3 regions of the Pseudoalteromonas sp. HL-AS2 genome follow, and region 2 is predicted to be linked to each of the others. Evidence: predicted binding sites of a transcription regulator. Region 2 holds the regulator's gene; each other region holds the start of a gene.
The links. The regulator MetJ, encoded in region 2, represses methionine synthesis genes. The targets are predictions, from matches to a motif close to TAGACGTCTAGACGTCTA.
Positions count from the first base shown of each region.

Region 1 (11,296 bases), 1.1 Mb from region 2:
CGCGTATTATTGTTTGCTTTGTATATAGCACAAAGTGATATAAAGCAACGTAAAGCCCAGTACTGAGCAGTCCATATAAATTTATATAACCCTCAAAATACGCACATATAACACTTAAAGCCATTAAGTAGTGCCAAAGTGGTTGCCGTATTATTGATACTTTACAGTACGGAAAAACACATATAATCGATAATGCTAATAAATAAAAAGTCATTATTTTTTTATTACTCTGTTTTATTTAGTAACTAATCTAACAGATTCGACCTCTCATTTTATTTTTTCTGTTAGTATAGCCAGGTTATAAGCCGTTTAAGTAGTGAACACCCTATGTTAAGTCCTTTTTATCAGCAACATGCTGATTATGTTTCGATCTCTCGTGAGCAAGGCTGTCGTTTCGCCAAGTGTATTGCTGATGATTACAACCCACTTCACGATAAAGATGCGAAGAAATTTTGTGCTCCAGGAGACTTACTTTTTTCATTAGTATTAGATCGTTACGGTATTAGTGAACGCATGGAGTTTACTTTTGCGGGTATGGTTGACGAAAATACCAAACTTAGCTTCCCTGCAGAGGCCGATGAATTTGATGTAACAAACGGCGATAAAGTAATTTTAAAGGTAAAACGCGAAGGTAAAACCAGCAAATGCCCAGCACTTACTAATAGCTTAATTAAAAATTATGTTGAGTTTTCAGGCGCGGCGTTTCCGCACGTGATTATTCCGCTCATGGGTAAGCAAGAGGTAATGATTAACCCTGCACGCCCGATGATTATTTACGAATCGATGATTATAAATCTTGATACTGTTGAAATTAGTGCACCGACACTTGAATTTGCAGAGCCTAGTTTTGAATACGCAGGTAAACGCGGCAAAATTACTTTGCGCTTTAATTTGCTAGAAAACGGTAAAAAAGTGGGTTTTGGTGAAAAGCACATGGTGGTATCGGGTATTCGCGAGTACTGCCAAGCTACGGTTGATGATTTGATTGCTTTTTACAACGAGCGCAAAGCAAATTTAAAACCAGCTTAAAAACGAGATGAATTTTAAAAGGTGCTATTTAGCGCCTTTTTTATTGGCACAAATAAAAGCAGATAAATACGATTAAATAGTTTTCTCAAGCACTCTAATTTACGGCATGAGTGAATATGAGTACAATAGCGCTCTTTGTCATTTTAAAGCTAAGCCTATGTCTGCCACTACGTTCTCATCACTTAATCTCGACCCGTTGTTATTAACTGCGATTGAGCAAAATAATTACACTCAACCTACCGCAATTCAGATTAAAACCATCCCGCCTATTTTAGCGGGCAGTGATGTAATGGGCAGTGCACAAACTGGCACAGGTAAAACCGCAGCGTTTGTACTACCACTGCTACACAAACTTTTAAACACCCCTAAAAAAGATGAGCCAGGTGTTGCTCGCGTGGTAATTTTAACGCCAACTCGCGAACTTGCTCAGCAAGTATTTGCCAGCTTTGAAAAATATGCCCAAGGCACCAATATTAAAGGGGCATTAGCGTATGGCGGCGCAAGCATAGGCCCACAAATAAAAGCCCTAAAAGATGCGCAAGTAATAGTAGCCACCCCAGGGCGCTTACTCGATCATATTGTTAAAGGCAGTGTGGTGCTTTCAAGTGTTGACTCACTGGTGTTTGATGAAGCCGATCGTATGCTTGATATGGGATTTATTGACGAAATTAAACGTATATTGCGCCATATTCCAGGCGATCGCCAAACTTTGTTATTTTCGGCGACTTTTGATGACAGCGTATTTGCGCTTAGTAAAAAACTACTTAAAAACCCAGAATTAGTTGAAGTTGATAAACGCAACTCAGCAGCAGTTGAGGTTGAGCAAGTAATTTACTCAGTAGACGAGGATCGCAAGCGCGAGCTGGTATCGCACATGATCGGCATGAAAAATTGGCGCCAAGTGCTTATTTTTACTCGCACCAAACAAATGGCCGACCAACTGGCTAAAGAAATGTGTAAAGACGGTTTAAAAACCGAGTCAATCCATGGTGATAAATCACAAGGCGCACGCGACCGCGCACTACAAAACTTTAAAGAAGGCATTACCCGTGTATTAGTTGCTACCGATGTAGCCGCACGTGGCTTAGATATTCCAACACTTAGATTTGTAATTAACTTTGAACTGCCATACATAGCCGAAGACTACGTACATCGCATTGGCCGTACAGGTCGCGCTGGTGAGCAAGGGCTTGCAATGTCGCTAGTAAGTATTGACGAGCAATGGTTACTTGAAGAAATAGAAGTACTGTTAGATACCCGCTTAACGCCACAGTGGCTAGCAGGCTACGAGCCAGATCCAAACAAAAAGCCAAAAGATAACCGCAAAAACACCAATAAATCACGAAAAGACCGCGATAAAAAACGCATTACAGGACAAAGAGAGCCAAGTAGAAGACGCAAATAACAGTTTTTTAGTCTAGCTATCAGCGGCCTGTAAGAGAAAAAGTACCACGGCGTTAAATTAAGCGCCGTAGTATGGATTGATCAGGTTGATCCAAAGAGTAAATCTCTTCAAAACGGAGTGAGACACGGCATAATCATTTAACTGTGAACTTTAGCCTTCTATAATTATCTTTAACTTTATAAAGATACCATCTATTTATTCAATTTTAGAATGAAATCCCTCATCATATTTTTAGCTGCAATATTGTTCTAAATACTTAACACGCATAAGTAATTTGAAATTATTTTACATAATGATAACATTGAATTAAGTAAGAGAACTTAAGCTTAATTATGAGTTTTTTAGTAAACGAATTAAATACACCTAAAACTTGATGTTACGAATAAGCGTATTCAAACAAAGTAGCAAACAGATAAAATTTTAATTCCAATATTATTAACATGAGGCAATAAATGAGATTTAAAAAGGTATTATATTTATTATTTTTAAGTACTTTAGCTGGTTGTAGTTCAACTTCGGATCAACCGTTAACATTATCTGCAGGCGGTCAATTACTCCTGGAAACTAAAATACAATCAAATAATGAAATCAAGAAGCTACTTGAAAAAAGTACTAAAGACTTACCAAATAATGAATATTCGAAAGAGCTTGTCGCGCAGCTTGATACTACTACAAATGTTGTTTTTGGAAGTGGGTTAGTTAGCTCTGCCGCTGTACTAGCTGAATCAGGTGCCTGGGTCTCACCTGGGAATTTCACAAATTGGGGGCAACTCGGGTTTTCTGCTATGAGCTTTTTAGTATCAAAAGATATGAAACGTCACCCTCTAACCTATACATACTTTTTCAATAAAGACCCTAAGTGTGACGATTTAAAATGTACTGAAAAAGCACTATCTAGTTTTTTCAAAGATATGTCAGATGAGTACATCAAGAGTAGTTTTAACAAGGGACATAATGGCGCTCCTATTGAGAAAGTTGAAATCAAAACGTCCAATTTCATACTAGATAGAGTTACTCTTTTTTATAATTATGATGAGCCAGAAGGTAAAAGGGATTTAGATTGGACTGTTATGTCTGTTCCTAAATTAGACGAAATTAATGAGGAGCAGTTTATTTGGGGTAATAAAGATCCTAGAAGTATGCCTGATACAATAGGTTTTCTTGATTTGCCCTATATAGAAGCATCAAATATGCTGATTAATGTTTCTAAGAGACACCCGACGATTTTAATTTACCGTGGCATCTCGCATTACTTTGCGAAAGAAGGAAAGCCTTGCTATGGAGGCTTTTTTATAAAAAATGGAAAACCTATCGTTGTAGATGAATTGAACTGTGTTAAATTTGTAGGTTAGAAAACGCTATATTTTCAATAATGTACCAATGAAAACGATAATATTGTTAGTGTAATCAGAGTTAAGGAGGAGGGGAAATAAAAGAAGCCTTCAAATGTCCCCTCCCAAAAGAAGTAGTATGGATACTTAGGTATTAACTTCATTAATTTATAGAAATATTACCCACCACAAAGCCGTTTTACAGCATAGGGAAAGCAAGTTTTTATTAATGAGCACATTTAAAAGGAATTAATTTATGAACAAAGTTACTAAAATATGGTTGCTGTATTCAGGCATAGGTTTAGTTTTATCGCTGGCAATAATAAGTTTATTAGATATTTTTACCAGTTTTAGGTTTATATCTAACGAAGGAGTTATTTTTGGTGTTATGTGCGCTGCTATGGGAGCAGCGTTAAAAAGCTATTCAGGGCAAAAGGTTAGTAACAAAAGCGGCCAGCAACAAAAGTAAACATAGTTAACATTGATAATAAAGCGCAAAATGCATTTAGCACATAACTGCTAATTCCCCCTTACCTTTAACTAAATACGTTACTTCTCAAATTTAAAATAAAAAAAGGCAAGCTATAAGGCTTGCCAAAGAGTGTAACTAATTAATCAGGTTTTGTATTAAATGCTTAGCCCTTAAGCTATTAACTTTTCAGCTAGATTTAATTCCATGGTGGCTTTTAATAAGCGGTATAAGTTAATTGATGCGTCAATTTCTTCTTTACGGTTAGTTAAGCTTTCTATATTTAAGCCCAGCGGCACGTTTAAATGCGCACAGCTTTTAAGTATTAAATCGAGATTTTCGCGGCAAATACGTACCGATTCACTCAGCGTATTGTTCGCATCAAGCATGCGCCATTTAGTGGCCTCTGGCACTGAGATCCCCAACCATTGCATAAACTCTAAGGTTTTTTCGCCGCCGCACGGAGTAAAAGTTAAAATAAGGCGCTTAGGCTCAAGCCCTTGTGCTTTACAACTACGTGCATAGCTAGTTATTAACTCTATTGTTGCTTGTGCGTCGTAAACCGCTTGCGAAATAAAGAACTTACAGCCTTGAGCGGTTTTTTCTATTAGGCGCTCGTGTTCATTACGTTTATTAGAATGACGCTCTGCAATAGTAACGCCGCCTAAAAAGAAGTCATCAGATTGCTCTGCCAGCGTTTTATACGCATCTGGTAGGCTTAGTTTTATATCGCCTATCGATGATGGGCTACCTACTAAAACAATATTTTTTAAATCGTAGTCGTTTTTAGTTTCACTTAGCCAATCTTTAAACTCGTTCGCACTGCGTTGCGCCACACTTTTATAGGTAATTACATCAAGGTGCGATAAGCCACGTAATAGGTTGCTGTATTCACGTGGATCGACAGTTTGCCTAAATGGAAACGGACGCGCTTGATTAGTACGGCTGCTTTCGTCTTGAATGTCGTAAATTATTACGCCGTCGTATTCAATTTCGTGTAGGCGACCCAATAGCTTTTCTGCAATGGTTTTTAGTTGCGCTTTATCGGTACCAATTTTTGGCGGCGTAGTACCAATAAGGTATACGCCTTGATTGCTATCTTCTATTTTCTCTTGAAGTGATAAAGCCATAATCCTCATTCCAGCTTAGTTTGTTACGATGGAATTAATATAGCAGCCATTTAGATGGCTAGATAGCTTTATTTAATGAAAGTTTTTCAATCGTAGTGAGGTTTATTCATACAAGCTCGTTACCAATTAGTAAATTTGATACAGTTGTTTACATAATAACAACGCTTTAGGCTCTTATTATTGGCGGCTTTGCGGCATAATCAGATGGTACTTTTTATTAAACTAGCTCAACGTTTAGCGATTAAAATTGATTGCTATAAAAGGAAAAACAATGAAATTTAAATTTTTAGCAACCAGTTTAGCGGTATCGCTGGCACTGTCGGGTTGCGCTATTGAACAAAATCAAACGAGCCAAGCAGTAACACAACAACAAACAAACACTACGGGCGAGGGCGTTTTTTCACAAGACTACTTACTAGAAGAGCTTGAAAATGGCTTGCGCGTTATGGTGGTTAAAACCGATTACCCTGATGTAGTCTCGTTGCAAATTCCTGTATCGGTAGGATCACGTAATGAAACGCAAGCGGGCAAAACGGGCTTTGCGCATTTTTTTGAACACATGATGTTTAAAGGCTCTGAAAAATTTCCTGAGGCTGTGTATTCAAGTATTTTAAAAAATTCTGGCGTTGATAACCGCGCTTACACCACCAACGATTACACTAACTATCATTTAAACTTTTCAAAGCAGCATCTTGATAAAGTACTTGAACTTGAAGCTGATATTTTTCAAAATTTAACCTATACCGAAGAGCAATTTAGAACCGAAGCGCAAACGGTAAAAGGCGAGTACTTAAAAAATAATGCCAGCCCAGTGCGTAAATTACTTAGCGCAGTACGCGAAGAGGCCTTTGAGCAACACACTTATAAACACACCACTATGGGCTTTTTTAAAGACATAGAAGCCATGCCTGATCAAATGGCTTATGGTAAAGAATTTTTTGCCAAATTTTATAAGCCCGAATATGTATCACTTGTAATTGTGGGTGATGTAGACCCAAAAGCCACTATGGCTATGGTTAAAAAACACTGGGGGGCGTGGAAAAAGGGTGACTATGTTGCCGACATTAAAGCAGAGCCAACACAGCAAGCGCCAAAATATAGTCATCAACAAAACCCAGGCTTACCAGGGCATTGGTTATTAGTATCGTATAAAGGCACTGCGTGGGAGCCGGCTAAAAAAGACAGAGCTGCGCTTGATTTACTCTCGCAGCTTTATTTTTCAAACAACTCAGATTTATACCAAGAGCTAGTGGTAGATAAACAAATTGCCAGCCAAATGTTTAGCTATAACCCAGAAACCAAAGATCCGGGTTTACTGCATGTATTTGTAAAAGTAGAAAAAGCAGACGATTTAGCCAAAGTACGCGATGCAATCAATCGTACCTACGCTCAAGCGCGTACTGAGTTAGTAGATAGCCAAAAACTCAGCGACTTAAAATCTAACCTTAAATACAGCTTTATAAATGGTTTAGATTCGTCGCAAGCAATTGCTGCAACCCTTGCAAGCTATATGCATTTTGAGCGTGACCCTAGGGTAATAAACCAGCTATATAAAACCTCAGATGAAATAACAGCTGAAGATATTAAAGCAATTGCTAACAAGTATTTTGTTGATAATGCACGCACTACCGTGACTATGTCGGCACTTGATAAAGCGCCAAATTTTGAGCAAGAGGTTGATTTAAACGCACTGGTTGCAAAACTGGAGCAAGCACCTCAGGCTGCTGCATTTAAAGTGCTAGATAAAACTAACAGCTCGCCATTAATCGACGTTAACTTTTTATTCAATACCGGGGCTGCTGCTGACCCGCAAGGTAAAAAAGGCCTTGGCGCATTAACTGCAGCTATGCTGGCGCAAGGTGGCTCACAATCAACAAGCTATAAAGATATTAAACAAGCACTTTATCCGCTGGCAGGTAGCTTTGGTTATCAAATAGATAAAGAAATGCTGTCGTTTCAAGGGCGTATTCATAAAGATAACGCTGCTAAGTGGTATGCATTAGTGAGCGATCAGTTACTTAATCCCGGTTTTAGAGAAGATGACTTTAAGCGCCTTAAAAAAGAGCTAATTGACGGTATTAAATCGGGCTTAAAAGCATCTAACAATGAAGAACTAGGTAAAGAAGTACTCTACAGCGCGCTTTACAAAGGCCATCCTTATGAAAGCTACAACTATGGTGATATTTCAGATTTAGAAGCACTTACGCTTGATGATGTTAAAACGTTTTATAACACAGAGCTTACGCAATCTAAGCTAACACTTGGCTTAATTGGTGCAGTACCGGAAAAACTAAAAGCCACTATGTTAGCTGATTTAGCAGGCCTGCCTAAAGGCGAGCAAAGCCGTTTAAGTATTCCTGATGCGCCTGAGCTTAAAGGCCATCATGCTACTATTGTTGAAAAGAGTGCGCAGTCGACAGCGGTATCGTTTGGTTTTCCAATTGATACAATAAGAAGTAGTGAGGATTGGACTGCACTGTGGTTAGTGCGTTCTTACTTTGGTGAGCACCGTAGTTCTAACAGCTTTTTATATGAGCGTATTCGTGAAACCCGTGGCATGAACTACGGCGATTACGCGTACATTGAATACTTTCCGCGAGGTATGTTTCAAACTAAGCCTGATGCAAACCTAGGACGCTCTGAGCAAATATTTCAAGTGTGGTTACGCCCACTTCGCTCTAATAACGATGCGCATTTTGCGACTCGTACCGCCTTGTTTGAGCTTGATAAGCTAATTAAAAATGGCATGAGTGAAGACGACTTTGAAGCCACGCGTAACTTTTTAATTAACTTTGTGCCGCAAATGGTGGCAAGCCAAAATCGCCAACTAGGTTATGCACTTGATAGTGAGTTTTACAACACCGACAGCTTTGTAAGTTACGTAACTAACAAACTTAAAACGCTAACAGTAAAGGATGTAAACCGCGTTATTAAAGATAATCTACAAACCGATAATATCCATTATGTATTTATTACCGGTGACGGCGCTGATATGCAAAAGCGTTTAGCGTCTGAGCAAACATCGCCAATGGTTTATAATACCGATAAACCAGCAGAGCTTGTTGCAGAGGATAAAGTGATTGCCGATTACAAATTAGCTATTCCGGCAAAAAATATTGCAGTAATAGCAGTAGATAAAGTATTTAAGTAAGTAATTAGTGCAACAATTAAAATTAACTTAGTAAAATACCCCGATATATTCGGGGTATTTTTTTAGTTAGTTAAAAACTGCTTTTTTGAGTTATTAATTACAGTAAATAAAGTGACATTAAATAGGTATGGAGGAGAGATGTTAGACGACAAAGTATTTTTACGATCGATATTAAATACCATACCTGATCACATTGTGGTGATTGATAAGGTTGGTGAAATTATTTATGAAAATAAAAGTTGGCAATCTTTTGGCGTACAAAATAGCAGTAATTATATAGCTATGTCACAACAGTATAATTATTTACATGAATGCAAAAAGGCGGCAGAACAAGGCGATGAGTTTGGTGTCAGTGCTTTGAAGGGAATTACTGCTGTAATAAGCCATAAACAGGCTGATTTTTATTTAGAATATCCATGTCACAGCGATGATGAACAACGTTGGTTTATGATGAGGGTGATGCCATTTAGTCATAATAACAGTGAATACTATGTTATTAACCATAACAATATAACCGAGCGAAAACAGGCCGAAAATAAAGCTAAACAGTTGGCAAGACTTGATGGGTTGACGAAAATTGCTAACCGCAGGTATTTTGATAGCGTATTAAATAGTGAGTGGAGGCGCTGCGAGCGTTTGGCTCTGCCTTTATCAATTGCGATGATAGATGTAGATAATTTTAAACTGTTAAACGATACCTATGGTCATCAACAAGGTGATGTTTGCTTACAACAAATTGCTAACTTGTTAAAGCAATATAGCAAAAGGCCGAGCGACTTATGTGCACGTTTTGGAGGCGAAGAGTTTGTATTAATTTACGGCAATACAAACTCTTTACAAGCAACGGCCAACATAGATCGGATTGTTACGCAATTAAAGGCACTAAATATCGAAAATAAGCACTCATTACCAAGTAAAATAGTTACTGTAAGTGTGGGAATAGCGACCATAATACCAAGTAATAACAGCTGCGCTGAAGATTTACTTAATGAAGCAGATAAACTGCTTTATAAAGCAAAAACAGCCGGTAAAAATAGCGTGCGAGTGACAGATTTAAGCTAATGTGGGCTTTGCTGTACTACCTTATGCTCATTACGGTTATATCTAATAACCAGATAAAATAAAGAAGGAATTAACACCTTATCGGCTAAATCCGTTAAACTTAGCAAAAGGCTCTTTTTGATCAACAAAGGCAGTAATATGCGACATGAAATTTGGCAACAGCTTCGCAGCGAAGCAAATGAAGTAGTAAAACGCGAACCTCTTTTAGCGAGCCATGTTTATTCGTGTATTTTGAACCATGAATGTTTAGGGGCGGCGCTGAGTTTTATTGTTGCTAATAAATTGGCAGATGCGGTGGTGTCGGCATTTACTATTCGTGAGCTATTTGATCAGTCGTTTGTAAGGTGTGAGCGTATGCTAACGCACGTTGCTCACGATATTAAAGCGGTAAAAGATCGTGACCCTGCAGCCGAAACTTACCTTACGGTAATATTAAATTTAAAAGGTTTCCATGCTATTCAGGCGCATCGTTTAGCTAATTGTTTGTGGACGCAAAACCGTAAAGAGTTGGCGCGTTTTATTCAAAGCCGTAGCTCAGAAGTATTTGGCGTTGATATTCATCCTGCTTGTAAAGTGGGTAAAGGAATAATGTTTGACCATGCAACCGGTATTGTTATTGGTGAAACGGCGGTAATTGAAGATAACGTATCAATACTGCAGTCGGTTACTTTAGGTGGCACGGGCAATGAGCAAGGCGATCGTCACCCTAAAATTAGAGCCGGGGTACTTATTGGTGCTGGGGCTAAAATATTAGGCAATATTGAAGTGGGCGCGGGCGCGCGTATTGGCGCAGGCTCTGTTGTGCTAAGTAATGTACCGCCACACACTACAGCGGTAGGTGTACCGGCAAAAATTATTGGTCGCCCAGATTGCGAATGCCCTGCAAAAAGTATGAACCAAAACTTTTTAGCTAAACCTGAGCCTGAAAATGAATCGCATACTAGCTCTATGCTTTAAAGTAATGAGCAATTTAAAATGCTAAACAAAAGTAACTTACTTGGCCTGTGCTGTTTTATTTTAGGCGTAGGATTAACCAGTGGTTACTTTTTGTTTTTACATTCTATGCCTATTCAAGCGCAACAAAGCCAGCCGTTTCCTTATAAAAGTATTGTTATAAAGCAAGCTAACGATGAGTCACTCAATAGTACTGACGAGCATGTTAACCCTGCCGATGGTAACTCCCAGGCTGAGAGTATTGCACCATATACGCATAAAATTGCCACGCTTACCAATGAGCTTGAGCTTAAAACCAAACAACTTAAACGCGTTGAACAAGCGTTAAAATTAGCGCAACTAGATCAGCTTGATTTTGCTAAGCAGTTAGAAGAGAAGTTTATAGCTGAGGATGAAAATAGCCAGTGGAGCTACGAAGTAGAAACCGCGCTAACTGATTTTTTAATTACCAGCGATTTAAGTAATACCGCGCAACTAACTAGTTTAGAGTGCAAACAAACACTTTGTAAGTTTAGCCTAGTTGCCGATAAAACTAATCAACAAGAGCATGTGCAGTGGCGCGAGCTGAACGATAAGTTAGCGCTAATGCCATGGTGGCAGCAATTTAAGCTCACTTCGTCAAATTCAACCGATGAACAGATAGATTTTATAGTGAGTACTAAAGAGTAAGACGCTGCTAACTTAGTACTTGCGAGTGTAGCGTGCCGTCAACTAGTTCAGTAATTAAAGTATCTCCGACTTTTACATCCGCTACCGATTTAACCA
Region 1 covers NZ_CP133571.1:694,504-705,799, forward strand. The annotation lists gene RB215_RS03315 (CPBP family intramembrane glutamic endopeptidase) at 1-124, opposite strand, end outside; gene RB215_RS03320 (DUF3581 domain-containing protein) at 328-1,029, shown strand; gene RB215_RS03325 (DEAD/DEAH box helicase) at 1,187-2,434, shown strand; gene RB215_RS03330 (hypothetical protein) at 2,887-3,786, shown strand; gene RB215_RS03335 (hypothetical protein) at 4,022-4,234, shown strand; gene RB215_RS03340 (methylenetetrahydrofolate reductase) at 4,408-5,364, opposite strand; gene RB215_RS03345 (insulinase family protein) at 5,636-8,515, shown strand; gene RB215_RS03350 (sensor domain-containing diguanylate cyclase) at 8,654-9,577, shown strand; gene cysE (serine O-acetyltransferase) at 9,716-10,534, shown strand; gene RB215_RS03360 (hypothetical protein) at 10,553-11,200, shown strand; gene xseA (exodeoxyribonuclease VII large subunit) at 11,208-11,296, opposite strand, start outside.
Region 1: the regulator MetJ is predicted to act here: its motif matches at 5,408-5,425, upstream of RB215_RS03340 (methylenetetrahydrofolate reductase).

Region 2 (11,296 bases):
TTTCAAGTGCAAGTTCGGCCAGTTCAATATCGATAAGCGCACGACGAGTAGAGCCACCACCGTCAATAAGTAGCACTAGGTCTGTACCATCTTGAGAAAGTAATTCACGGATAAGTTCATTATTTTCAAAACATTTAACCGTTTTAATGCGGCCACCAAAGCTGTGTCGGCCACCAAAGTTGATGAACATAGGTTCAAGCACGTCAACCACATCGGCAAAGTGGTCACATAAGTCAGAAGTGCTGTAATCCATTATTTTATCCTCAAAAGATACATTAGTTTATGCTTCAGTATACCCTCCTTATATGCAATAACAACGACTTAATCGCAGTAAATTTAGGCAAAATAGGCGGCTAATAAATAATTTGTAATCATTGGCCTATACAATGTATAGGCCTTAAGTTATTGCTGGCATATAATCCGCAACTAAATAATTGCGCGGTTAATTAAGCTAAATAACGTCACTTTAAAAAGTGCTCAGCAGTGCAGGTGTTTTAGTGTTTTTCGGTATTTCTTTCTTTGTTAAAAGCTTAAGTTATTTAAGTGTAAGTAACAGAGTTGCTCATTAAATTTTTAAAGGTGTAACAATGATTGTTTTGCAAAACTTGACCATTAAGCGGCGTTTACAGCTAAATGCTTTAACTGTTGCTTTGGCCATGCTGGCTTTTTTATATGTAATTATCACAGGTTCACAAACCACGTTAAAGTTAACTAACATCACGCAACAGGCCGAGCAGTTAAACATTCATCAGTTGCAGTTAAGTGCACATGAAAAAACCTTTTTGTTTTATAAACAGCCACAAGCACTCTCATTATTTGAACAAGAATACGCACAATTAAATAAACAAATAATTCAATTACAATCGCAAATGCAAGATTCAGAGATTGATACACAGCAGATAACCCTCTATATGCGTTTAATAAAAAGCTTTTATAGTGATTTTAATGAGGTTGTGCGACTGCAAAAAAGGATTGGCTTACATCAAGACGATGGGCTTTATGGGCAGCTGCGAAGTGCTGTGCACGAAGTAGAAAGTTTGCTCAATCAACAAGATGAATACCAGCTATTGACCCTAATGCTACAGCTAAGACGTGCCGAAAAAGACTTTATGTTACGTTTGGATGAAAAATATTTAGCAAGTTTTCAAGATCATGTTGATACGTTACAACAAAAAATAACGAGCTCATCACTAAGTCAAAACATTAAAAGTAATTTAAAAAACCTACTGTCTAATTATCAAAGTGCTTTTCAAACATTAGTAAAAGCGCAGCTTGAGTTAGGTGTTGATCTAGACTCTGGCGCACTTGGGCGCATGCAACAAAGTGTAGATCAAAGTGATCAGTTGGTAATGCAGCTAGTAGCAGATACTAAATTGCAAGTTGAAGCCAGTATAGCTAAAGCACAGTCGGTCGCTATTATGGTGTTTATTATATCGGGTATTATAGTTTTAACCCTGGTTTACTTAACCAGTCGCTCTATTATTGTACCTGTAGAGCGTATTTACCAATCTATAAACAAGATTCGACGCAATAATGATTTAACAGTAACTATTGAGCAAATTGGCAATGACGAAATTACGATAATGTCGAAAGATTTTAATAGCTTAATTGGTGACTTTAACAGCCTTATAAACGAGGTGAATGGGGCTTTAAATGCGTTAAATATCGCTACTGAAAATCTATCAGAAAGTACTGCCGCAACCAGCTCGGGTATGCAAGATCAATTACATGAAGCCGATATGGTGGCCACCGCGGCGACCGAAATGCAGGCGACCATTCAAGATATTTCACATAATACTGAAGCCGCGGCTAAAAAAGCCGAATCGACTAATTTAAGTGCGCAACAAGGTCGTAGTGAGGTTGAGTCAACCGTCGCCCATATTAGAGGGTTGTCTGACTCTTTAGAGCATGCCTCAAGTGTTGTTTCTTTATTAGAAAAAGACGGTGAAACAATAGGCTCTGTGCTTGATGTTATTCGTGCGATTGCCGATCAAACTAACTTGTTAGCGTTAAACGCCGCTATTGAAGCCGCTAGAGCGGGCGAGCAAGGCCGAGGCTTTGCTGTGGTTGCAGATGAAGTGCGCTCATTGGCTCAGCGAACACAAGAGTCTACAAGTGAAATAGAAGGCATAATAAATACTCTACAACAGCGCACTCAAGAAGTGGTGAGTATTATGCATCAGTGTCGCTCACAAGGTGATGAAAGTGCATCGCAAGCAAATAGAGCTGGTGAGTTACTCGGATCAATAACCGAAGATGTGCAAACGATTATGGAAATGAGCACACAAATTGCTGTGGCAATTGATCAACAAAGCCAAGTCGCATCTGAAGTAAATAAAAATGTGGTGAGTATTCGTGATATTGCCAGAAACACCTCAGGGCACGCTGCTAACAATGCGCAAACAAGCGAAGAAGTATCAGCGCAAGCACGAGTGCTTTTTGCTGCAATTGACAAATTTAAGGTTTAAAACTTAGCAATAAAGTACCCGTATAGTTTAAGGAATAAACTTTATGGGTACGCTGTCTTTAGAGTTATTGTGCTCACTAACTCGCTTTAAATACTCATCCCAGAGAGTCGCTTGCTGCGCCTGTAGCTTTGCAAAATATTGCCAGCTAAATAGCCCGCTATTGTGGCCATCGTCAAAATCTATACGCAGTGCGTAATGACCAACATGAGCTATGTTTTTAATACCAACAGACTGTTTATTGAATACTAATTTCATTGGCCCTGAGCCATGCCCTTGCACTTCTGCAGAAGGGGAGTGCACACGTAAAAATTCACAACTAAATACGGCTTGGCTGTCATCATCAAAGTAAACATCTAAATTTTTGCTAACGCTGTGGTAATGTACTTTTGTTACGTGTTTCATTTTTATCTCATTAAAAAGCCCCCAGTGCGGAGGCTTTTAGTATAACTGTTTATGCAGCTAATTTTAATTAAAGAATATAGCGGCTTAAGTCTTCATCTTCAACCAGCGCACCTAAGTGTTTTTCAACATAAGCGGCGTCAACCACCAGTGATGTTCCGGCTTGCTCTGAAGCGTCATATGAAATTTCTTCCATTAGTTTTTCCATTACCGTATGTAAGCGACGAGCACCGATGTTTTCGGTTTTTTCGTTAACTTGCCAAGCAGCTTTAGCAATGCGCTCAATTGCATCATCACTAAATTCAATAGTTACTTGCTCAGTTTTAAGCAGTTCACGCTGCTGCTCGGTAAGCGATGCATGCGGCTCTGTTAAAATACGTTTAAAGTCATTAGCAGTAAGTGCTTCAAGTTCTACACGAATAGGAAGACGACCTTGTAGCTCAGGGATCATGTCTGATGGCTTAGCCATTTGAAATGCGCCTGAGGCAATAAATAGCATATGATCAGTTTTAACCATGCCATGCTTAGTGCTAACCGTACAACCTTCAATTAATGGTAGTAAATCGCGCTGTACGCCTTCACGGCTAACGTCTGGACCTGATGAGTCACCTCGTTTACAAATTTTGTCTATTTCATCAATAAACACAATACCATTTTGCTCAACTGCAAAAATAGCCTGCTCTTTTAGCTCCTCAGGGTTAACTAGCTTAGCGGCTTCTTCTTCGCTTAATAGTTTAAAGGCTTCTTTAATTTTTAGCTTACGTTTAGTGCGCTTATCGCCACCCATGTTTTGAAACATGCTTTGCAACTGGTTGGTCATATCTTCCATACCAGGAGGGGCCATAATTTCTACGTTTGGTTGTGCTTGAGCTAAATCAATTTCGATTTCTTTGTCATCTAATTGACCTTCACGTAGCTTTTTACGAAACGTTTGACGAGTTGAAGAGCTGTCATCGCGTTGGCTTTCGCCATATTGATCTTTAGCTGGTGGTAAAAGCGCGTCTAAAATACGCTCTTCGGCTGCTTCTTCAGCGCGATGCTTAAACTTTTTAGTTTGTTGCTCACGCGTCATTTTAATCGCAACATCGACTAAATCGCGGATGATGGTTTCTACTTCCTTACCAACATAACCAATTTCGGTGAATTTAGTTGCTTCTACTTTAATAAATGGCGCGTTAGCAAGTTTAGCTAAACGACGCGCAATTTCGGTTTTACCAACACCCGTTGGGCCAATCATTAAAATATTTTTAGGCGTTACTTCATTACGTAAATCATCACTTAACTGCATCCGGCGCCAGCGGTTACGCAGTGCAATAGCAACGGCTTTTTTAGCCTTTGCTTGACCAATAATGTGCTGATCTAGCTCGTGAACAATTTCTCTTGGGGTCATAGCAGACATAGCGGTTCCTATTACAATTCTTCGATAGTTTGAAAGTCGTTAGTGAATACGCAGATATTGCCTGCAATGGTTAGGCTTTTTTCTACTATTTCGCGAGCACTTAAATCGGTATTTTCCAGTAAAGCAGTTGCTGCCGATTGGGCAAAGTTACCGCCACTGCCAATGGCAATTAAGTCATTTTCTGGCTGTACTACATCACCATTACCGGTAATGATTAAAGAGGCAGTTTCGTCGGCTACAGCAAGCAGCGCTTCGAGCTTGCGCAAAGCGCGATCGCTGCGCCAGTCTTTGGCCATTTCAACCGCGGCTTTAGTGAGGTTACCTTGGTGCATTTCTAGTTTGCTTTCAAAGCGTTCGAAAAGGGTGAAGGCATCAGCAGTACCGCCGGCAAAGCCAGCAATTACTTTGCCATTATAGAGGCGTCGAACTTTACGGGCATTGCCCTTCATTACTGTATTACCAAGCGAAACTTGGCCGTCGCCGCCAATTACAACATTGTTGCCGCGACGTACACTTACGATAGTAGTCATATTATTCCTCATCATCGAGCTGCAGGGGCAGCTCGTAAAAAACGATTATGAAGAGGTTATATGGGTGAATGGTTTATTTTCAAGTCCAGCCCCAAATTCCGCAGCCGACTATTTTTACACGTTTAAGTTTATTTTTATCGCTCTCAGCTTGGCGCTTGGTTTTATAAGGGCCTAAGCGTACTTTATACCAAATGCCACTGCTGCCTGTGGTCTCTTTTATTTCAGAAATAAGCCCTGCAAAGGCTATTTTAGCTTTTAACGATTCAGCCTGTGGGTAGGTTCTAAATGAGCCGCACTGCATAACGTAAGGGCCTTTTTGTTCAAGTTCTTTTACTTCAACCTGAATTTCGTGGTTTCTAATTTCTTTAATAAACGCAGGCGTACGTGGTACAACAACTTCTACAGGAGTTGTAGGTACAGGGTTAGCTTGTTTTTCAACTAGCTCAGGATCGGCGTTATTTTTAATAAACCATAAGCCATAAGCAAAACCTGCCACCAATAAAGTAACAATTAAAACTAACAGTATTGGAAAGGGTTTTTTAGCGGGCGCTGATTTCGCTTTTTTGCGGTTTGCTGGTTTTTTGTTAATGTAATCGTGCTGTGCCATAGCTTTATTTTGGCCTTAACCTAAATCATGTCTATAGGGTCTACGTCTAGGCTCCAGCGTACTTTTTGTGCAAGTTTGCTAGTGCTTAGATAATCAACCATTTGCGCAAGATATTGGTGCAATACGCGGCGATCTTGCGCTTGAATGTGTAATTGAAAACGATACATACCTGCTACTTTTTCAAGAGGAGCAGGTATTGGACCGAGCAATTGTATACCAGTTACCCCGCTTACTGGAACCAAATCTGTCAAAAAATCGACGACTTGTTTTATATTGTGTCCTTGGGCGCGAACAATGGCCATATTCGTGATTGGTGGTAGGTCTGCATCTTCACGTTCACGCAGTGCAAAGCGAGCAAAATCCTGATAACCATTATTAACCAAATCTTGTAATAGTGGGTGCTCAGGAAAATGTGTTTGCAATAACACTTGGCCTGCCTCACCTGAGCGCCCAGCACGCCCGGCCACTTGCGTAACAAGTTGGGCTAAATGCTCAGTTGCTCTAAAATCACAGGAGTATAAGCCGCTGTCTACGTCTAAAATAACCACTAAACTTACATCGGCAAAGTGATGCCCTTTAGCCAACATTTGCGTGCCCACTAAAATGCGCGCGCCGCCTAGGTTTATTTCATCCAGTGCTTTTTCAAGGCTGCCTTTACGACGAGTAGAGTCGCGGTCGATACGTGTAACAGGGGTTTGTGGAAATTCACTCGATAAAAACTCTTCGATTTGCTCAGTGCCTTTACCATTAGGAAAAATTTGCGTGCTACCGCAGTCGGGGCATTGGTGTGGAACATGATATTGATCGCCACAGTGATGGCAAATCATTTGCCCAATAGCTTTATGAAAAGTGGCGCTGGTGCTGCAACGCTTGCATTCGCTTAACCAACCACATTCATGGCAAATTAACGTGGGCGAAAATCCACGACGATTTAAAAACACCATCACTTGTTTGCCACGTTTTAAATGTTGGCGCATGGTAGCAAGGCTGGCATGGGCAATGCCTGCTTGGTCGGGCTGACCTTTCATATCGAGTAATTTAAATTGGTTATCGGTAGCGGTTTGCGCGCGCTCAGTAAGGCTCAGTAGTTGGTATTTATTATTAATTGCTTTGTGCAGGGTTTCGAGTGCCGGTGTTGCACTGCCTAATATAAGCGGAATTTTATGCTGATATGCACGATACGCAGCTAAATCACGGGCATGGTAGCGCAGCGTGTCTTGCTGTTTAAAAGACGAGTCATGTTCTTCATCAACCACTATCATGCCGAGCTTTAAAAATGGCAGAAAAATACTCGAACGTGTGCCTATTACTATGGCGCAGCTGGCTTTTTCGCAAAAACGCCAGGTTTGTAAACGTTCATTATCGGTTAAAGCTGAATGCCAAAGCATAATGGGGGTGTCGGGAAAGCGGCGGCGAAAGCGGTTAACGGTTTGCGGGGTTAAGCCTATTTCGGGCACTAATACTAGTGCTTGTTCGCCGCGCTTTAGTACTTCTTCTAAACATTGTAAGTACACTTCTGTTTTGCCGCTACCGGTTACACCTTCTAATAAAAAGCTGCTAAAACCGCTGCTTTGATTAATTGTGGTGCAGGCAACCGCTTGCTCTTTGTTAAGTGTTGGTTTGCTACCCACTGTTGGGGCTACACTTTGCCAGTGGTTATCATGCTCAATTGACTGTGTTATGAGTGCCTTATCTATTAAGCTATCAATGGTTTTTTTACTAAAGCCCAAAGCTTTTAACTCGGTTAATGACGACTTGCCTGATTGCGATAGCTGCTTTAGTAAATTAAGTTGAGTCTTAGCTTTTAATGACGGCAGCAGCGCGCCTTTTTCCGTTAGGGCTACCATATTAATGCTGGTTTTATCAGGCGATTCGCCTTGGCGTAGTGCGCTTGGCAATGCAATATGAATGGTTTCACCCAGCGGGTAGCAATAATAACGGGCAGTAAAGCGCAGTAACTCTATGTGCTCTGCAGATAAAATTGGCGTATCGTCGATAATTTCAAAAATTGCCTTTATTTTGTTTTCAGGCACTTCGGTTGTTGTTTTAAGCGCTAAAACCACGGCTACTTTACGTTGATTACCAAAGGGTACTAACACCCGCATTCCGGGTTTTAATGGCGCAGAAGCTTCACCAAGCTGGCTATCTACTTTATAATCAAAGGTGCGCGGTAGTGGAACTTTTATAGCAACTTCAACAAAATACATAGTAACTCAACTGTTAAAAAAATAATGGGGGAGGGCGTGCTAATACTTGGCCCTAATGTACTAAAAATACAGCTAAAAACCTACTACCAAATAACCTTGTTTACTCAAAATGGTTATTTTTTTAGCAAAAATACTAATTAATGCTTGTGTGCTTGATGGTTGTTGGATAAAATCCGCCACCAATAAATTTGTTTTAACGACGTATGGTGCCAGACTCCGGGTTTGGAGAGCGATGCGGCCTTAACTAGAGGTTTCTATGAAAGAAGGTATTCACCCTAAGTACGAAGTAATTTCTGCAACTTGTTCATGTGGAAACGAATTCGAAACTAGCTCTACTCTGTGTAAAAATATTCACCTAGACGTTTGTTCTGCGTGTCACCCGTTTTACACTGGTAAGCAAAAGATTTTAGACACTGGCGGACGTGTTGATCGTTTCAACAAGCGTTTCGGTGCACTTGGTAGCAAAAAGTAATTATTGCTATTTAGTTAAAAAAAGCATCTTAGGATGCTTTTTTTATGCCTAAAAATCCTCTAACTTCCCCCTAACCTCGCTAGTTTTAAGTTTATTGCTTTTTGCATAACTATTTCCTGTTCTTATTCTCGGTATGCATAAACCTTTGCAGACAAATGACTTAATATTCTCTATATTTTTAATAGCTTAATTTTCAACTCGGTTTCTAAAAGTAGCCAACATGAAGCTATGTGTTGTTAAAGCAGAATAAATAATCGCTTTTAGCTGATTTTATTTACGTTTTAAAAACCTGTTTTGTGAATAATACTTTTAACTAAAATAAGCTTGAAAAGTGTCTTTTAGCACAATTTATATTTATGAAAAGTAGCGGTGTTTTTATCGAAGTTGCTGAAAATTCGCTTAAAATTAACAGATCTAGCATATAACAGGATAGACCTGATATTGCTTGGAATTTAAAAATAATAAGGGTATCGTACTTTAAGGCATGTTAAGTGTCGCTTTACTCCCTCTCACTTTAACTTAAATTGCAGGATATAATCGCGTTATGTCGGACTTTCGTGAACAAGCACTACATTATCACTCTCACCCCGTTCCAGGTAAAATCAGCATTGAGCTAACCAAGCCTGCAGAAACGGCTCATGATCTCGCTTTAGCTTATAGCCCCGGTGTAGCTGAGCCGGTGCGTGAAATTGCTGCTGACCCTGCAAATGCCTATAAGTACACAGGTAAAGGTAATTTGGTTGCAGTGATCACCAATGGTACTGCCATTTTAGGCTTAGGAAATTTAGGCCCGTTAGCGTCAAAACCGGTAATGGAAGGTAAGTCGTTGCTGTTTAAACGCTTTGCAGGTATTGACTCAATTGATATTGAAGTAAAACACCGCACCACCGAAGACTTTATAAATACTGTGGCTAATATTGCTGATACTTTTGGCGGTATTAACCTTGAAGATATTAAAGCACCAGAGTGTTTTGAAATTGAAAAGGCGCTTATTGAACGCTGTAGTATTCCTGTTTTTCATGATGATCAGCACGGCACGGCTATTGTAACGGCTGCAGGCATGATAAATGCGCTGGAAGTGCAAGGCAAAGATATTGAAGATGCAGTTATTGTATGTTTAGGTGCCGGCGCTGCAGCGATTGCTTGTATGGAGTTATTAATTAAGTGTGGTGCACTGCGTGAACATATTTATATGCTTGATCGTAAAGGTGTTATTCACACTCGCCGTGATGATTTAAACGAGTACAAACAGTTATTTGCTAACAATACCGATAAGCGTACATTACAAGATGTAATTGAAGATGCTGACGTATTTGTTGGTGTATCGGGCCCTAACTTATTATCGGCCGATGATTTAAAATTAATGGCAGCAAAGCCAGTCGTATTTGCTTGTTCGAACCCAGACCCTGAGATTGATCCGGCATTGGCACACGGCGCACGTAGCGATTTAATTATGGCAACAGGGCGCTCAGATTACCCTAACCAAGTTAATAACGTGTTGTGTTTTCCGTTTATTTTCCGTGGTGCACTTGATGTGCGTGCCAGTGAAATTAACGATGAAATGAAAATTGCAGCAGTTGAAGCTATTCGTAGTATTGCCAAAGAGCCGGTTCCACCAGAAGTACTAAAAGCTGCCGGTGTCGATAAGCTAGCGTTTGGTGCAGAGTATATTATTCCTAAGCCTATGGACCCGCGTTTATTGCCGCGTATTGCTAAAGCAGTTGCATTAGCAGCCATTGCTTCAGGCGTAGCGCAAATAGAGCTGCCAGCAAACTATATGGAATAAGCAGCATTATGTTGCTCGGTATTAAGTTACTTCAGTGTAATTTATAGCCATAAAAAAACCTCAGCCATGCTGAGGTTTTTTTGTTTAAAAGCCGCTGTTTAGTCTTCGTTTAAAACAGGAACTTCTAAGCCCATTTCTTGCATTATTTTTTTCACTTCTTCAGGCACTTTTTCGGCGTTATCTTTACGTAAATCATCATCGTTAGGTAACGGTTGCCCAGTAAACGCATGCAAAAATGCTTCACATAATAGCTCGCTATTAGTTGCATGGCGTAAGTTATTAATTTGCCTACGGGTGCGTTCATCGGTTAGTACTTTTAATACATTTAGCGGGATCGAAACGGTGATCTTTTTAACTTGCTCTGATTTTTTCCCGTGTTCTGCGTATGGGTGAATATACTCGCCATTCCATTTTGCCATAAGATGTATCGTTGCCTCAGATTATTAATTGCTCACCCTACTAAAAAATAGCGCGAATATGCGTGAAATTCTATCGATTTAAACAAATTAGTCAAATACTTGTTGCACAGATGGCTAGGTGTTTAAATGTTTTGACTTCTTAAGTTGAATGAATTACTGTTTTAGACGTCTAAACATCTAAATAAAGCAGGTAATAAATATGAGCGAAAAAAATAAAGCGACAATTGCAGTTCGCAGTGGTGTCGATGCTGATAAGCACCATGGCGCGGTTGTGCCTCCGCTGTATTTATCAACCACTTATTCGTTTGCCGACTTTGATACAAAACGTCAATATGACTATGGCCGCAGTGGTAATCCAAATCGTGATACTTTAGCCCAAGCACTCAGCGAACTCGAAGGTGGTGCTCGCGGCATTATTACTGCAACAGGAATGGCTGCCGTACATTTAGCCACTCAGCTGCTTAATAGTGACGATACGTTAGTGATCCCCCATGATTGTTATGGCGGCAGCTATCGCTTATTTACCTCATTACAAAAGCGCGGCCTATTAAAACTCGAAGTGTTAGATTTAACTAAACCAGAAAGTTTGCAGCAAATTTTAGTAATCAAACCTAAGTTAATTTGGATAGAAACCCCTAGTAACCCTATTTTACGTTTAACTGATATTAAAGCAGTAACCGATATTGCGAAACAATGCGGTGCTTTGGTAGCCGCAGATAACACTTTTTTATCGCCTGCATTACAAAACCCGATTAAATTTGGCGTTGATATTGTGGTGCACTCAACCACTAAGTACATAAATGGCCACTCAGACGTGGTTGGCGGTGCGGTTATTGCTGCAACTGACGAACTAGGTGAAGAACTGGCTTGGTGGGCAAATAATATTGGTATAACGGGGGCACCGTTTGATAGTTACTTAACTTTGCGTGGCTTGCGTACTTTAAATGTACGCTTACGGCAGCATCAAGAAAATGCCTTAGCTATTGCTAAGTACCTTGAAAGCTCAAAA
Region 2 covers NZ_CP133571.1:2,836,691-2,847,986, reverse strand. The annotation lists gene rraA (ribonuclease E activity regulator RraA) at 1-253, opposite strand, end outside; gene RB215_RS13255 (methyl-accepting chemotaxis protein) at 588-2,468, shown strand; gene RB215_RS13250 (gamma-butyrobetaine hydroxylase-like domain-containing protein) at 2,496-2,870, opposite strand; gene hslU (HslU--HslV peptidase ATPase subunit) at 2,938-4,266, opposite strand; gene hslV (ATP-dependent protease subunit HslV) at 4,278-4,796, opposite strand; gene RB215_RS13235 (SPOR domain-containing protein) at 4,876-5,403, opposite strand; gene priA (primosomal protein N') at 5,424-7,610, opposite strand; gene rpmE (50S ribosomal protein L31) at 7,867-8,082, shown strand; gene RB215_RS13220 (malic enzyme-like NAD(P)-binding protein) at 8,627-9,868, shown strand; gene metJ (met regulon transcriptional regulator MetJ) at 9,967-10,287, opposite strand; gene metB (cystathionine gamma-synthase) at 10,487-11,296, shown strand, end outside.

Region 3 (11,296 bases), 1.1 Mb from region 2:
ACGGTTGTGATGTACATGCAGTAAGCGACTACGATTAGCAAGCTCTGGTAGTGAAACCTCAGGGAAGTTAACAGCAGTAATAGTTGAGCCGTTATCTGAGTATTTAGCTAGTTTTCCAGCTACTTCAATACCAATGTTTTCTTGTGCTTCTTGAGTTGAACCACCAATGTGCGGCGTTAAAATAACATTGTCAAAATTACGCAGTGGCGATACAAACTCTTCATCGTTAGATTTAGGCTCAACCGGGAACACATCGATTGCTGCGCCGCTGAGTTTTTTGTCGGTAAGCGCTTCTGCCAATGCATCAATATCAACTACAGTACCGCGAGACGCATTAATTAAAATAGCGCCTTGTTTCATAACCGCAAGTTCGGCAGTGCCAATAAGGTTCTTAGTTTGTGGGGTTTCAGGTACATGTAAAGTAATAATATCAGAGCGTTGTAATAGCTGAGTTAAATTATGTACTTGCTTAGCGTTGCCAAGTGATAACTTATCTTCAATATCGTAAAACTCAACATGCATACCAATATTTTCGGCCATAATACCTAACTGGGTACCAATGTGGCCATAGCCAATAATACCCAATGTTTTACCACGCGCTTCAAACGAGCCGTTTGCGGTTTTTAACCAGCCGCCACGATGTGCAGCAGCATTACGCTGTGGAATACCGCGTAATAGCAACAGTATTTCACCAAGTACAAGCTCTGCAACCGAGCGGGTGTTAGAAAATGGTGCGTTAAATACAGCAATACCACGTTCGCGCGCCGCATTTAAGTCAACCTGGTTGGTGCCAATACAAAAACAGCCAACCGCAACGAGCTTTTCAGCTGCTTCTAACACAGCTTGGTTAATATGAGTACGAGAACGAAGCCCCACAAAGTGTACGTCTTTAATACGTTCTTTTAGCTCGTCCTCAGGTAAGGATGTTTTAACATAGTCGATGTTGCTATAACCGTTACGTTTTAGCGTTTCAACAGCGCTTTGGTGAACACCTTCAAGCAAAAGAATTTTAATTTTGTCTTTTGCCAACGATACCTTACTCATAACCTCATCCTATTTAATTTGTGGCCCATTTTTAGTGCCGATAATCACTTTATCAGCGCCACGCTCTGCGAATAGGCCGTTGGTAACTACGCCAACAATTTGATTAATTTGTGTTTCAAGTTGTTTAGCTTGGGTAATTTTTAAATTATGTACATCTAAAATAACGTTACCGTTATCGGTAACTACACCTTGGCGATACACAGGATCACCGCCAAGTTTTAATAATTCGCGTGCTACGTAACTGCGTGCCATGGGTATAACTTCAACCGGCAGTGGAAAACCACCCAAGGTTGCTACTAATTTGGTGTCATCTACAATGCACACAAATTGTTTAGCTACCGCTGCTACTATTTTTTCACGAGTAAGGGCTGCACCGCCGCCTTTAATCATTTCGTTATGGGCGTTAATTTCATCAGCGCCGTCAACGTATACATCTAAAACATCAACGTCATTAAGTTCAAATACTTCAATGCCTAGCGCTTTTAAACGAGCTGTTGAGGCTTCTGAACTAGAAACTGCACCTTTAATGGTGTCTTTTATTGAGCCTAGTGCATCAATAAAGTGATTAACCGTTGAGCCTGTACCTACGCCTACAATAGTGTTCTCTTTTACAAACTCTAACGCTGCCCAAGCAGCTGCTTTTTTTAATTCGTCTTGTGTCATTGTTTTATGCTCATTTATGTCAAAAATTTCTGCTGGTATACAAAGTAACGCTTTACCAACAGTAGGTTTTATTTGGGGTGATAATTGTTTTAAGTGGCACATCCCATGATTCTATGGGTAAGGCTGTTACTTTTTGGCATTCATGTGCTAAACCAATAAGTTGCGGCTTTTGCCAGTGTTGCTGGTGTAGCCGCGCCAATGTCCGATCGTAAAACCCACCCCCCATTCCTAAGCGATTACCTTGGTTATCAAATGCCACTAATGGCATAAGTAGGTAATCAAGCTCTGGTAACGGGCATATTTGAGTACAATTGAGCTTAGGTTCCAAGATACCATAGCGGTTTGCCTTCATGGGTGAGTTTTTTTCATAACGCTGAAATAGTAAATTAGCCCCGTTAAAGGGGTGGATTACAGGTAGGTAAAGGGTGTGCCCTTTATCCCACAACTCATTAATTAACAATGAGGTATCTAACTCGCCGTCGTTACTAAAATAAATGGCAATATGCTCTTTTTTAGTGTTTTTTTTGCCATTCAAGTATTGAATAAAATTCACTTTTAGCGATTGGGCGGCAATTAATTGTTGGTTACTTGATAAATTATTACGCAGTTCGCGGACAGATGCTCTTATTGTTGCACGTTTATTGCTCACTTTAGGATTTCACCCCGTAATTAAAAAGAGAATAAGTTAGGGACGGTTAAATATATTGCTAATAAAATAAGCAAAGTAACCACAGTTGCTATGAGTGAATATAACAACACATTACTGCGTTTTTGCAGTGGTGTGAGCAACTCATCATCAAGCATAAGATCATCGTCTTGCCACTCTATGTGTTCATCGGTAATTGCTGTGGCTTCAACCTCGGGTAGGCGCTGTTCAAGCTCGTCTAGTTTTTCTTCAAGGCGAATTAAGCTACTGGTAATGTAATCAAGCGCATCAAAAATTCTGTCATCGCGCTGGCTACTCGTTGCACTTGCCAGTTGAGTATTTTGATTAGGGTTGGTAACAGCCTGCAGCTTACTTTTAATACCTAAGCTGGCAAGTAGTTTGGCTTGCTTTAGGGCTTTGTCTTTATTGCTTGGCACAAATAGCGGTTTACCATTAAAAAAAAGCGACACTTTTTCATTTGATGTTTTTAATTTAGTAGCAAGCATGGCAGTAACAGCTTTGCTGTCAACGCCCTCAGCGAGTCCTACAAAGGTAACACGAAAGTTGTCGGCCATTTTTAATTCCCTAAGCTTTTATAGTAAAACGAGTATATACCGAAAGTGCAAAACAATTCGAGAGTGATTTATGTTTCACGGCTTGAATAATAAGCTTTAGATATAAAAACGACCCTTAAAAGGGCCGTTTATATTTTTAATAGTATGTTGGCTTAAAGACCAGCAGCAGCGCGAAGTGCTTCTGCTTTATCAGTACGCTCCCAAGGGAACTCTTCACGACCAAAGTGGCCGTAAGCCGCTGTTGGAAGGTAGATAGGGCGCTCTAAATCAAGCATTTTAATTAAACCGTAAGGGCGCAAGTCAAAGTGCTCACGAATAAGCTCAATTAAACGGCTTTCTTCTAGCTTGCTGGTACCAAAGGTTTCTACGCTTATAGACGTAGGCTCTGCAATACCAATAGCGTACGATACTTGTAGCTCACACTTATCAGCAAGGCCAGCAGCAACAATGTTTTTAGCAACATAACGTGCAGCATAGGCAGCACTACGGTCAACTTTTGATGGATCTTTACCAGAGAAAGCACCGCCACCGTGACGAGCCATGCCGCCGTAGGTATCTACAATGATTTTACGACCGGTTAAGCCACAATCGCCCATTGGTCCGCCAATAACAAAGCGACCTGTTGGGTTAATAAAAAACTTAGTCGCGCTAGTAATTAGCTCAGCAGGAAGTACCGGCTTGATGATAGTTTCCATCACCGCTTCGATTAAATCTTTTTGTGAAATATCTTCGCTGTGCTGCGTAGAAAGTACAACAGCATCAATACCTACTGGCTTGCCGTTTTCGTATGCAAACGTAACTTGTGATTTTGCATCTGGGCGTAACCAGTTAAGCTCGCCGCTTTTACGAACCTGTGCTTGGCGCTGCACTAAACGGTGTGAGTAGGTGATAGGAGCAGGCATTAGTACTTCAGTTTCGTTACATGCGTAACCAAACATTAAGCCTTGATCGCCAGCGCCTTGCTCTTCTGGGCTAGTACGGTCAACACCTTGGTTAATGTCAGGAGACTGTTTACCAATAGTGTTTAAAATTGCACATGAATCTGCATCAAAACCCATATCTGAATTAGTGTAGCCAATGTCGCGAATTGTTTTACGTGTAATTTCTTCGATATCAACCCATGCGCTAGTAGTGATTTCACCACCAACCATAACCATACCGGTTTTTACGTAAGTTTCACACGCAACTCGGGCATGAGAATCTTGCTCAAGGATAGCATCAAGTACCGCATCAGAGATTTGATCGGCGATTTTATCCGGATGACCTTCAGAAACAGATTCAGAAGTAAATAAATGTTTTGCCATTGTATTTCTGCTCACAAATATTGCGCTTCACAAACGTCGGTATTAGCGCTTAAAAATTAAGGGGCGTATTTTATCGAAAACAAAACACCTTGCATAGTGTTTTTACGCCTAGACGTCTAAATAAAATATTTAATAACTTTTCGGTCTCAAAAAATATTCATAATGACCTATTATTATGGGTTTTTAATTGCACACCGCCCCTACAATAAGTAAGAATGGACTATACACTAGTCGCCAAGTTATACGGCGGCATAATCGAATACATAAATACCCGCGCAAAAATATATTAAGGTAGGAGAATTCATGCCATCTCGCAAAGAACTTGCAAATGCTATTCGTGTCTTGTCAATGGACGCAGTACAAAAGGCCAAATCTGGTCATCCTGGAGCCCCTATGGGCATGGCAGATATCGCAGAAGTATTATGGCGCGATTATCTAAAACATAACCCAACAAACCCAGAGTGGGCTGACCGAGATCGCTTTATATTATCGAACGGCCACGGTTCAATGCTTATTTATTCTTTATTACATTTAACGGGTTATGATTTACCGTTAGACGAAATTAAAAACTTCCGTCAAATGCATTCAAAAACACCTGGTCACCCAGAGTACGGTTATGCACCAGGAATCGAAACTACTACGGGCCCGTTAGGTCAAGGGATCACTAACGCAGTAGGTATGGCAATTGCCGAAAAAGCGCTAGCTGCACAGTTTAACCGTGAAGGTCACGATATTGTTGATCACTTTACCTATGCATTTATGGGCGACGGCTGCTTAATGGAAGGTATTTCTCATGAAGCTGGTTCACTTGCAGGCACATTAGGTCTGGGTAAACTTGTTGCATTTTGGGATGACAACGGCATTTCAATCGATGGCGAAGTAGAAGGTTGGTTTACCGATGATACGCCAGCTCGCTTTAAAGCGTACGGTTGGCATGTAATTAGCGGTGTTGATGGCCACGACAGCGATGCTATAAGTGCTGCAATCGCAGAAGCTAAAAGTGTTACCGATAAGCCATCACTAATTTGTTGTAAAACAATTATTGGTTACGGCTCACCTAATAAATCTGGTAGCCACGATTGTCACGGTGCACCACTAGGTGAGGACGAAATTAAAGCGTCTCGCGAATTTTTAGGTTGGACTGGCGATGCATTCGAAATCCCTGCAGACATTTATGCACAATGGGATAGCAAAGAAAAAGGTCAACAGCTTGAATCAAGCTGGGATGAAAAATTTGCAGCATACGCAAAAGCATACCCAGAGCTAGCGTCAGAATACAAGCGTCGTATTAACAACGAACTGCCAGGCGATTGGGCTGAAAAATCTCAAGCATACATTGAAGAGCTGCAAGCAAATCCAGCAAACCCAGCGTCTCGTAAAGCGTCGCAAAATGCATTAAATGCATTTGGTCCGTTATTACCAGAATTTATGGGTGGCTCAGCCGATTTAGCAGGCTCAAACCTAACAATTTGGGATGGTTCTAAAGGTTTAACGGCAGATGATGCAAGCGGTAACTACATTTATTACGGTGTACGTGAGTTTGGTATGTCGGCAATTATGAATGGTATTGCGCTGCATAAAGGCTTTATTCCTTACGGTGCTACGTTCTTAATGTTTGTTGAATATGCAAAAAATGCCGTACGTATGGCTGCATTAATGAAGCAACCAAGCATTTTTGTATACACGCACGATTCAATTGGTTTAGGTGAAGATGGTCCAACTCACCAACCAGTAGAGCAAATTGCAAGCATGCGTTTAACGCCTAACTTATACAACTGGCGTCCATGTGACCAAGTGGAGTCGGCAATTGCATGGCAACAAGCTATTGAGCGTAAAGACGGTCCTACATCACTAATCTTTACTCGCCAAGGTTTAGAGCAACAAGCACGTAACGCACAGCAACTGAGCGACGTTAAAAAGGGTGGTTACATCCTTAGCTGCGACGGCAATCCAGAGCTTATTTTCATTGCAACGGGTTCTGAAGTGCAACTAGCACAAGATTCTGCAAGCGAACTACGCAAGCAAGGTAAAAAGGTACGTGTTGTATCTATGCCGTGTACTGATGCTTTTGAAACGCAAAGCGCAGCATACAAAGAAAGTGTATTGCCAGCATCTGTTTCACGCCGCGTAGCAGTAGAAGCAGGTATTGCTGATTACTGGTACAAGTACGTTGGCCTAAATGGCGCAGTAGTAGGTATGACTACCTTTGGTGAGTCAGCACCTGCTGGTGAGCTGTTTGAGCACTTTGGCTTTACTGTTGAGAACATAGTAAATAAAGCAAACGAACTTTTTTAATCGCCTTTGATTAAATAAAGTAAGTAATTGAAAAACCCGCATATGTTGCGGGTTTTTTTATGCCCGAATATGAAACAACTTCACTCAAAGCAATGCTGCTTTCCTTGCAAGAAAGTAAGCTATCAGGCAAGGTAGTGCGATAAAATTTATAAATAAAAATCTTAAATTATTAGCAGGAGCTAAATATGTCAAAGTTCGAAAATGTTAGTGTAATTAAAAAAGCCAATGTGTATTTTGATGGCAAAGTGTCAAGCCGAACCGTTTTATTAGGCAGTGGTGAAGCAAAAACATTAGGCTTTATGCAACCAGGTGAGTTTGTGTTCGACACTAACCAAAAAGAATGTATGGAATTATTAGCAGGGCAGTGGGATATTTTATTGCCAGGTGAAAGCGAGTGGAAAACATTTAATGCGGGCGAATCATTTAATGTTGATGCAAACGTAAGCTTTAAGGTAAAAGTAAGCGATTTTGCTGATTATTGCTGTTCATACACAGATTAATAGCACAAATACAACGCGGTTAGTATGTTATTTAACCGCTTAAAGAGCCCGTATAATGCGGGCTTTTGCATGTTTAATGCTCAGTGAGTGATCTAAATCAGCTTTACTAACAAATATTTGCTTAAATAGTTACATTTCTCCTTGTGTTAATTCATATTGCCCCCAATACTAACTATGAAGTAACACATAAAAGGATATAAAATGAAAATTAATCTTACAGGTCACCATGTTGACGTTACTGATTCAATTAGAGAACACGTAAACGAAAAGTTTTCAAAAATAGCGAATCACTTTCCATCTTTGATCGCGCTCGACATTATTCTTTCTAAAGTTCACAACAAGCTTCAAGCGGAAATTAGCACTATTTACGAAGGTGCACGTATATCGGTTAAGGGCGAAAACGAAGTGCTGTATCCAGCAATTAGTAGTGCCGCAAAAAAACTAGATACGTCACTAAAACATCGCAAAGGGCAAATTAAAGCTAATTTGCATGAAAAACCAGAAATAACAACCCCAGAAATTGCACACGAAATCATCCAAGAGATGGATCTTCGTTAACGTTTTTAGAGTTTAGGCCCTAACTTTTAGGGCCTAAAACCATTATTTATTAGCTTCGTTTTACCCCCTCATTTATTAATACTTTTCAGCTTTCATTTTGCGTTAAAACTCTGTAATTTATTCATTATTATAAATAAACAGTAAGTACACACATGCGCTCTGTAGTATCAAATTGGCAAACTCGCTTAAATGCATTGGGGCCGGGAATTCTAATGGCAACCGCTGCAATTGGTGGTTCACATTTAGTGGCATCAACCCAAGCGGGAGCCATATTTGGCTGGCAATTATTTTGGCTTATTTTAGTAGTAAACGTTTTAAAGTACCCATTTTTTCGCTTTGGCATGGAGTACACACTCGCTACCAAAAATAGCCTAGTAGAGGGTTATAAAAGCAAAGGGCCATTTTATTTTTACAGCTTCATTGTCCTAAATGTTGTTGCCGCTATCGTTAATACCGCAGGCGTATTATTACTCACCGCAAGCTTGTTGCATTACGCACTACCTATCACAATAGAAATAACACTGCTGTGTTGGATTTTACTTGGCGTGTGCTTAACCATACTTTTGCTAGGGCACTTTAAAGCGCTAGATAACGTGGCAAAAGGCATTATGGGGCTACTTACATTAGCAACATTAATAGCACTTGCTATTGCCTTTAGTAATGGCCCAATGGCACCTGCTGACTATGTAGGCCCTTCACCGTATGAGTTAGCCATGCTTAGCTTTATGGTGGCACTAATGGGTTGGATGCCCGCCCCCATTGAAATATCCGCACTTAGCTCACTGTGGTTAAAAGAAAAACAAACACAACAAACAATATCTAAACGCGAAGGCTTATTCGACTTTAACGTGGGTTACTGGTTAACAGCAGGTTTAGCGCTGGTATTTTTTAGCTTAGGTGTATTAGTGCAATACGGGCAAAGCAGTAATATAGAACTCGGTGGGGTCGCTTTTGCCAAACAGCTTATTGATATGTACGCACTTACCATTGGTGAGTGGGCAAGGCCGCTAGTATCAGCCATCGCTTTTTTATGTATGTTTGGCACCACATTAACGGTACTTGATGGTTATGCGCGTACTTTAAACGAATCGCATAAATTACTTGGTTTTAAGCAATCAAAACACAGCTTAAATACATGGCTAATACTGCAAGCACTTGCTGGTATGGCGGTTATTTTATTTTTTGAATCAGCCTTAGGCCCTATGCTTACCTTTGCCATGACACTGTCATTTGTAACCACTCCTATATTTGCATGGCTAAACTTTAGCCTAGTGCGCTCCGAGCCCAGCATTAAACACGGCGTACTACTTAAAAGTTTAAGCTGGATAGGGCTACTGTACTTAGTCGGTTTTTCTGTGGCATTTGTAGTGTGGATGATGATGTGATTTTAGATATGAGGAGCAAGCAAGGTTGGAAGGTTCATAGTTAAACGAGCTATGTGAACTTTTCAGTTACAGATATTGTGAAGTTCACTTGATGCAGATAAACACGTTGTTTGTAAGTAGATAGTCAACAGCGAATTACTGACAGTAAATAATTATGATGTTTAAAGTCAAAAATTACCGTTTTGACAGCCGTCGCCACAAAATCTTGAGTACAGTGCTAAATAAAAAGTAACAAGCGACGGCGATTAGCAGTAATTAATGCAAGTATTACTTTATTCTGGTTTTTAATCCTGCGATTGCTATCAGTTACGTGCTATGTATAATCTTAGGCTTATTAAAGGATACACTCAAAAGGAAGTATTATGAAAATGAATAAAGTTTCACTCTTACTATTAACTACTCTTGTTGCGAGCCCTATAGCATTCGCAAAAACTCCTAACTTTAACTTTGTTTCTGGCGGTTACTTAGATGGCGATATTGATGGTGAAGGCGCAGATGGTTGGACAATAGATGGAAGTACGCTAATAAACGAGAACGTGTTCTTATCGGGTCAGTATCAAACCGTTGGTGATTCAGAAAACGGTTTAGATATAGATATAAATTGGCTTAGCGCAGGGGTAGGGTATCGTACTGCAATTAGCGCCAGCACCGATTTTTATGGTTTGGTGACGTATGAAAACCTTGAGACAGAAGCATCATATCGCGGTAACAGTATTTCGGAAGACGAAAATGGATACGGTTTATCTGTTGGGGTTCGTTCAATGGTGAGTGATAGCATCGAGCTGGATGGGCGTCTGGGTTACATCGATATTGCAGATGAAAGTGAGACATCTATCTCTGTAGGTGCACGCTTTCATATGAATGAAAATTTTTCATTCGGTGCTAACTATACGTCATTGGATGATGTGGATTTAATTAGTGCAACAGTGCGATATAGTTTTTAAATCTGAATACTAGCTTTGTTTAAGCGCACTAAATAGGTGCGCTTTTTGCGTCTAATCCATACTCGTTTGCGTTAATTTTGCTGCGCTCAACCCAAGTTATGTAAAAACTAACCGTCACAGTAACGTGTAGTATTTACTCTATTATCACGCCTAGAACTGCGCTAATGGCAGTATGAAAATTGACCATGCTTTAAGTGCATTGTTTAACTCAGCTCTTTTATCGCTCTACTTATTCCATCTAAACTCAGTGCATACATGCGGTTGTTCATTAACTCTTTAATAAAACCTATTGATTGATAGTACGGCCAGTGTTCAACCGGTTGTGGGTTGAGCCAAGCCACTTTATCAAAGTGATTTGTGACACGTTGTAACCATACACTGCCGGGCTCTTCGTTGTAGTGCTCTACCGAGCCGCCAGGGTAGGCTATTTCGTACGGGCCCATAGTGGCATCGCCTACAAATATTACTTTGTAGTCGCTGGTAAACTTATTAATGAGCGTCATGGTGTCTATTACGTTTGAGTGGCGGCGTTCGTTGTCTTGCCAAACATTTTCGTATAGGCAGTTATGAAAGTAGTAAAACTCTAAGTGTTTAAATTCGCCATGGGCGGCGCTAAATAATTCTTCGCAGGTATGAATGTAGTCATCCATTGAGCCGCCAATATCAAACAGCATCAGTACTTTTACTGCATTGTGGCGCTCTGGTGCCATTTTTACGTCAAGCATACCGCCTTGTTTTGCGGTAGCGCGAATGGTCTCGTTTAAATCTAGCGTGTCGCTGGCGCCAGTGCGGGCAAATTTACGCAGTTTTTTAAGGGCAAGTTTAATAGTACGCGAGCCAATTTCACGGTCGGAGTCTAAATTGCGATATTCGCGTTTATCCCACACTTTTACTGCTTGGCGGTTACGGTTGCCGTCTTGGCCTATGCGCACACCTTCGGGGTTATAGCCGTATGCTCCAAAAGGTGAGGTGCCGCCGGTGCCAACCCATTTATTACCGCCAGCGTGGCGTTTTTGTTGCTCTTCTAAACGCTCTTTTAGGGTTTTCATTAGCTCGTCGAGGCCGCCCATGGCTTTAAGTTGCGCTTTTTCTTCATCGCTAAGGTTTTTTTCAAACTCTTTACGCAGCCAATCTTCTGGTAAGTTGTGCTGTTGCTTTAAGCTCTCGAGCAAATCAAGGTCGGCAATACCACTAAAGTAGTCGCTAAAGGCTTTGTCGAATCGGTCAAAGTGGGTTTCGTCTTTTACCATTATAGTGCGTGCTAAATGGTAAAAAGCGTCTACGTCGGCAAATATAACACCCTTTTTTAAGGCGTTAATTAAATCAAGCAACTCGCGCAGGCTTACCGGTAAACGGTATTTACGCAGCGTGAAAAAAAACTG
Region 3 covers NZ_CP133571.1:730,486-741,781, forward strand. The annotation lists gene serA (phosphoglycerate dehydrogenase) at 1-1,044, opposite strand, end outside; gene rpiA (ribose-5-phosphate isomerase RpiA) at 1,054-1,707, opposite strand; gene RB215_RS03470 (5-formyltetrahydrofolate cyclo-ligase) at 1,760-2,356, opposite strand; gene RB215_RS03475 (hypothetical protein) at 2,377-2,928, opposite strand; gene metK (methionine adenosyltransferase) at 3,081-4,232, opposite strand; gene tkt (transketolase) at 4,536-6,527, shown strand; gene RB215_RS03490 (pyrimidine/purine nucleoside phosphorylase) at 6,713-7,027, shown strand; gene hpf (ribosome hibernation-promoting factor, HPF/YfiA family) at 7,229-7,585, shown strand; gene RB215_RS03500 (NRAMP family divalent metal transporter) at 7,798-8,970, shown strand; gene RB215_RS03505 (outer membrane beta-barrel protein) at 9,333-9,914, shown strand; gene RB215_RS03510 (VWA domain-containing protein) at 10,118-11,296, opposite strand, start outside.
Region 3: the regulator MetJ is predicted to act here: its motif matches at 4,334-4,351, upstream of metK (methionine adenosyltransferase).